Linked DNA regions of Psychroserpens ponticola. The protein of the gene in region 1 interacts with the protein of each later gene in a pairwise test. Links are inferred from orthologs where the notes say so. Each region holds a gene or a part of one and is shown in the gene's direction. Other genes may lie near its edges. The genes, in order: MUN68_RS17450 and MUN68_RS11710.

Region 1 (3,331 bases):
CCAAGTATCAAAGGCTCTAGTGAAAGATTCGTTAGCAGCTGTATTGTTATTGAAATCGGTTTCCATTTGCCAAATGTATCCACCACTACCATCATTATTAATATGTTGAGTTGGGTAGGCAAAGTTCCCATTTCCATCAGGATCAAAAACAGCATTTATTTCAGCATAAGTGATATCCAAATTTCCTGATTGTGCTATTACAGCTGTTGCAGCAGAGTTAATTAATGCAAAAGGACCTGAGCCACCTTGAGAAGGTATTTGTACGGTCACTTGATTATCTGTCCATGTTAAAATCTGTGATTCTAATGCTAAAGTAAAAGTAGCACCACCATCATTTGCATTAGCAAATCCAACGTTTTGTTTCGTTGTTCCAAAACCAGAACCATTAATTGTTAAAACCGTTTGTGTTCCAGCAGTAGCTATTGCTGGATCAAATGATGTGATATTAATTACCCCTCTATTTGCTTCATTTAAACTTATGATATCAGTTATGCTAAAGTTTCCAATACTAGTGTACGCGTTATTCGTTAGGCCTTCAATTTCATTATAAAAATTGTTGATGCCTTGTTTTATTTTAAAAGGGTTTGCTGCTACATTAGAAAGCGTATTATATTTGTAAAAGCCTTGAGCTTCACTATATGGCTGAAATGTAGAAGTTGAGTTATTCGTAATATTAGTGTTGTTATCGTGTAATGTGAATATTCCAATATCATAAAGACCCAGTTGTAGACTAGGAGTAACAATTTCAGCTTCTAATTCAACGGTACCACCTCTTGTAATAATTTCAATAGTTGATATAGATTCGCCTTTAAATACTTTATAAACTTCTACAATATTTGAAGTGTAAATATTTTCGCGATTGATATCCCAAAACGAATTTTTTGAAACAACTTTCCCTTCAACTATTTGTGTAGATGCTTGAATTTGCTCAGTTAAAGGTACTTCAAACATGAGTTCTTGTGCTGACATGTTTACAATCATACACAGCATTAAAACTGCTGCAAACAAATTTTTAAAAGTAGTTTTTTTCATATTGGTTAGTTGTCGGTTAATGTTTTAATTATTGTATTTCATCGGTAAATATAGCGATTTATCGATAAGTTGCGATACTTACTTAAACTATTTACCTTTACCATATTAAAACAATAAACCATGAAATATCACTTAATAGATAGAACTCTTTTTATAAAAAATCGAAAAAATTTTGCTGCTAAACTGAAACCTAGCAGCTTAGCAGTTTTCAACTCTAACGATATCTACCCAGTTAGCGCAGATAGTACATTGCCTTTTGAGCAGCATCGAGATATTTTCTATTTGAGCGGTGTTGATCAAGAGGAAAGCATTTTAATAATGTTTCCTGATTGCCCAAATGAAAAGCATCGTGAAATTTTATTTTTAAAAGAAACGAATGAACATATTGCAGTTTGGGAAGGTGAAAAATTAACTAAAGAAGCAGCTTTTAAAACTAGTGGAATTAAAACGGTCTATTGGCTTCAAGACATGGAGAAAATCATGTTTGAGCTGATGACACAATGTGACACGGTTTTTATCAATACGAATGAACATTACAGATCGAATGTAGAAACAGAAACTCGTGAAGATCGTTTTACAAAATGGCTTAAAGATAAATATCCAGCACATGCTGTGGCTAAGAGTAATCCAATTTTACAACGCTTACGTTCTGTAAAAAATGCTATTGAATTAGATGTGATGCAAAAAGCCAGTGATATTACCGAAAAAGGATTACGTCGTGTATTAAACTTTGTTAGACCTGATGTTTGGGAGTTCAATATTGAAGCTGAATTTATGCATGAGTTTTTAAATAATCGCTCTAAAGGATTTGCTTACACACCAATTATTGCTTCTGGAAATAATGCCAATGTATTACATTATATAGAGAATAACCAACAGTGTAAAGCTGGTGATTTGATTTTAATGGATGTTGGAGCAGAATATGCGAACTACTCAAGTGATATGACAAGAACTATTCCTGTTTCTGGTCGGTTTTCTGAGCGACAAAAGCAAGTTTATAATGCTGTGAATCGCGTTAAAAATGAAGCTACAAAAATGCTTACACCAGGAACAATTTGGGCAGATTATCATGTTGAAGTAGGGAAATTAATGACTTCTGAATTATTAGGTTTGGGCTTATTAGATAAGGCTGATGTTCAAAATGAAAATAAAGATTGGCCAGCTTACAAAAAATATTTCATGCATGGTACGAGTCATAATATTGGATTAGATACGCATGATTACGGAATTTTAACTGAACCTATGCAAGCCAATATGGTGTTTACTGTAGAACCAGGTATCTATATTCCTGATGAAGGTTTCGGAATACGTTTAGAAGATGATTTGGTAATCCAAGAAAATGGAGAGCCTTTTAATTTGATGCGTAATATTCCTATTGAAGCTGAAGAGATTGAGGAAATTATGAATTCATAAAATGATTTTAGAATACAAAGGAAGCTCTGTTTTTTATACAGATGAAGGGCAAGGAAATCCTGTTGTTTTATTACATGGTTTTCTAGAAAATAGTACAATGTGGAAATCTCTTGTTCCATATTTTGTCGATTCCAATAGAGTGGTTTGTATTGATTTATTAGGTCATGGAAATACAGGTTGCATTGGATATATTCATTCTATGGATGATATGGCAGATGCAGTAAAAGCAGTTTTTGATGAATTAAAAATTAAGACATGCACGCTCATTGGTCATTCAATGGGTGGATATGTTGCTTTGGCTTTGGCCGAAAAACACCCAAGTTTCATTAGTGGCTTATGTTTGATGAACTCTTCTGCTTTAGACGACAATGCAGAGCGAAAAATAAATAGAGATAGAGCCATACAAGCCGTAAAGAAAAATCATAAAACATTTATTAGCATGTCGATTGCAAATCTTTTTGCATCAGATAATAGAGAGCGATTTTCTAAAGAGATAGAATTTATAAAACAAGAGGCGCTTAAAATGCCAATTCAAGGAATTATTGCTGCTTTGGAAGGTATGAAAGTTAGGCTAAATAGAGAATCTATTTTTCAAAAAGCTAATTTTAATACAATGATGATTATTGGACGTAAAGACCCTGTTTTAGAATACAATACTCTTATCAATCTTGTTCATAATTCAACTACTAAAATAGTTGAATTTCCAGATGGTCACATGAGTCATATTGAAAATAAGAAAGAATTAACTTACAAATTATTGCATTTCATCGAAAAATAAAGCTCTTAATCGTTTGTTATTGATATTTTTTTCTATGTTAGTGGTTCCCAAATCATTAAGACATGAAAAAAACTACAAATGCTATAGCTCCGATGAGGATTTACTGCG
Region 2 (3,307 bases), 1.3 Mb from region 1 along the record:
CTATATTAAGTTTTGGAAGAATGGTTTTATAAACCTCTAAATCTCTTCTATAAATTTCATTTAGACAATGTCGTAAAGCAAAAGCATGTCCAGAGTATTTAAAATATAGATCTGGATGCTGCATAGCTGCCATACTACCAATAAAATTAGCTTCATTTTCAGCAGCGTATCCCAATTGATGTGCGACTTCATGGCTTCCAGTAGTAGGAAACTTGTAAGTAGGAATTAATCCATCTACTTGAGCCTCATTTGTAAACGGATTTAAGTAACCCGAAAATCCCATATAGGTTAATGGTAAACTATAAATAGATGTTTTAATGCTCCTAGGATGATAAGCTAAATATGGAAATGTTTTTGAAAGTTCATCATAGCCATCAGGTATCATCTTTAAGGCTTCAGCTTTTGTAAAAGGCATCTCTACTTTTAAAGAATCATGTGTTGTAATACTTAAATGAATGGTATTAACTTTAGTTATTAATTGTTCTGTTAAACTCACTAATTCTTCAGTCGTATAATCGTTGTCAATGTTTAAAGATTCATGAAGTGGTAACCTATAATAGTTAAAAGCCCACAAGATATGAAAGGCAAAATATCCAATTGATAGCGCCGAAAGTACATCTAAAAACCATTGTTTCGTTTCTTGTATGATTCGCTTTCTGTTAACGATAAACCATCTAATTACATATAAACCTAATAATGTATATAAGACATCACCAACCGAAATTGGCAACCAACCAAACGCATAACGCATCCCTTTAGAAATGTAAATGTAAATACCATGACTATAAATAGATTCTACAAATGTTGGATAGTTCGTCAAAATTTTTAGCAGGATAATCTGAGGAACAATAGAGAAGGCAATAAGGTTTTTTTTGTGTTTCAACATGACTCAAAAATACTAAAAAGATGTACCTTTGCGAAACTAAAAAACGAATAACATGAGCACAGAAATAAGAGGATTAGAACCTAAAGGACTTTGGAATAAATTTGCTGATTTAAATGCAGTTCCAAGACCATCTAAGAAGGAAGAACGTGTGATTCAATTCATGAAAGACTTCGGAACTAGTTTAGGTCTTGAAACGATTGAAGATGAAGTTGGAAATGTCATCATTAAAAAGCCTGCAACCTCAGGAATGGAAGATAGAAAGACCATCGTTATGCAATCCCATTTAGATATGGTGCATCAAAAGAATAACGATACTGATTTTGATTTCGATACACAAGGAATTGAGATGTATGTTGATGGTGATTGGGTTAGAGCTAAAGGAACAACCTTAGGTGCAGATAATGGTTTAGGTGTAGCAACGATTATGGCTATTTTAGAAAGTTCAGAGATTGAGCATCCAGCTATTGAAGCCTTATTCACGATTGATGAAGAAACAGGTATGACTGGCGCAATGGGCTTAAAAGGTGGATTGCTTTCTGGTGAGATTCTTTTAAATCTAGATACAGAAGAAGATGATGAAATAGGAGTAGGTTGTGCAGGTGGTGTTGATGTTACTGCTTTAAGAACGTATGAGCAAGAAGAAACTCCAGAGTTTAAAATTGGTTATAAAGTAACAGTTAAAGGTTTACAAGGTGGTCATTCAGGAATGCAAATTCACGAAGGTTTAGGTAATGCAAATAAAATGATGAATCGTATCTTATTTGACGGTTTTGAAAATTTTGGATTGCGTATTTCTGAAATTGATGGAGGAAGTTTACGTAATGCCATTCCAAGAGAAAGTAATGCTATTGTTGCTATCGATGCTTTGCACGAAGACGTGTTTGTGTCTGAAATGAACGATTTAGCAAACGAGATAAAAACAGAATATAAAACCATGGAACCTGATTTAGTAATCGAGGTTTCAAAAACGGAAACGCCCAAACAAATCATGGATTTAGGTGTTCAAGAAGGCTTAACAAGAGCATTATATGCAGCATTAAATGGCGTGTTTAGAATGAGTCCAGACATTCCGGAATTGGTAGAGACATCTAATAACATTGCTCGTGTTATTGTTAAAGACGGAAACATTAAAGTTGGATGTTTAACACGTAGTTCTGTTGAAAGTTCAAAATGGGATTTGGCAAATGGTTTAAGATCAACTTTTGAATTGACTGGTTGTGAAGTGGAGTTTGGAGGTGATTATCCAGGATGGGAACCAAATATGGATTCAGACATCTTAAAAGTGATGGTGCCTTTATATAAAGAATTAAACAATGATGAAGAACCTCATGTTGCTGCTTGTCACGCAGGATTAGAATGTGGTATACTTGGAACAAATTATCCAAATATGGATATGATTAGTTTTGGGCCAAATATTAAAGGAGCACATTCACCTGATGAGCGCGCACAAATTTCTTCAGCACAAAAATATTGGAACTTTGTTTTAGAGATTCTAAAACGCATTCCTAAGAAATAAAAAACAGTTATAAGTAGAATTATGTATGTCATTTCGAGCGTATATGAAAAATTTCAAGACTAATTTGAATGATTCTTAGTTTTACTCTGAATGACATAAATAAAAAAAGCCTTTCAAAATGAAAGGCTTTTTTTATTAACTAAAATTTTTATTGTCTATTCAATAAAGATTATAACAAGTGCTTATTCTGCTATTTCTGTCAGTTCTAATACGAATGTCAAATCAGTATTTGGAGGTATTCCTCCTCGACCACGTTCGCCATAAGCAAGATGTGCTGGAATATAGAAAAATGCTTTTTCACCAATCTCCATAGATGCAATAGCTTCTTTAAATCCAGCAATCATTTGTGCATCAGGTGTGATTTGCATTTTAGTTGGGCCATAAGCTCCAGCTGCTTGACGCTGTGGATTTAACATTCCATATTTTTCAGCAATGGTTTCTAAATTACTATCAAATAATTTACCATCAACAAAATAACCTTCATAAGCAATCATAGCATATTGACCTATTTTTGGTTTTATACCAGAACCTTCTTTAATAATATGTTTTTTAAGTCCAGAAGCTAGAGTTGTACTTTTAGAATTATAGTCTTCAAGTAGTGGTTTAGTATCTTCGGCAGCTGTAGCAATCTTTAATTCACGTTCTTTTTGTTCCTGTTCAGCCTTTCTTAATCCTTCTGCTTTAATTTCTTCGATACCAGCTTCTACTTTAGGTAAACCATCTTCAAAAACTTTAGCGGCATTAAATGCTTTTGCAGCAGATCCTTTTCTGATGATATTTAATTTTGTAATTACAACATCTACTTCAGGTTTATTACCTGCTCCAACTTTTACATTAGAAATAGAATCTTGAACCTCAATGCCTTTAACTAATTCACCAAAAACAGAATGACAACTCACTCTTGG

Evidence for each region.
Region 2: the proteins of MUN68_RS17450 (region 1) and MUN68_RS11710 interact in binary tests that used the Escherichia coli proteins (3 or more experiments, as listed by UniProt). The link is inferred for Psychroserpens ponticola from one-to-one orthologs.

The regions. Positions count from the first base shown.
Region 1 is NZ_CP116221.1:3,965,360-3,968,690, forward strand. Bases 307-3,298 are described here. They hold MUN68_RS17450 (aminopeptidase P family protein), read left to right. Parts: upstream 307-1,152; coding sequence 1,153-2,445; downstream 2,446-3,298. Other genes in these bases: MUN68_RS17445 (T9SS type A sorting domain-containing protein), read right to left, coding at 307-1,032; MUN68_RS17455 (alpha/beta fold hydrolase), read left to right, coding at 2,447-3,223; MUN68_RS17460 (hypothetical protein), read left to right, coding at 3,286-3,298. In the rest of the region: more of MUN68_RS17445, read right to left, coding at 1-306; more of MUN68_RS17460, read left to right, coding at 3,299-3,331.
Region 2 is NZ_CP116221.1:2,617,090-2,620,396, reverse strand. What follows is about bases 203-3,170. They hold MUN68_RS11710 (aminoacyl-histidine dipeptidase), read left to right. Parts: upstream 203-938; coding sequence 939-2,402; downstream 2,403-3,170. Other genes in these bases: MUN68_RS11705 (peptidylprolyl isomerase), read right to left, coding at 2,585-3,170; MUN68_RS11715 (DUF3810 domain-containing protein), read right to left, coding at 203-820. Also shown: more of MUN68_RS11715, read right to left, coding at 1-202; more of MUN68_RS11705, read right to left, coding at 3,171-3,307. UniProt on the Escherichia coli protein: Dipeptidase with broad substrate specificity. Requires dipeptide substrates with an unblocked N-terminus and the amino group in the alpha or beta position.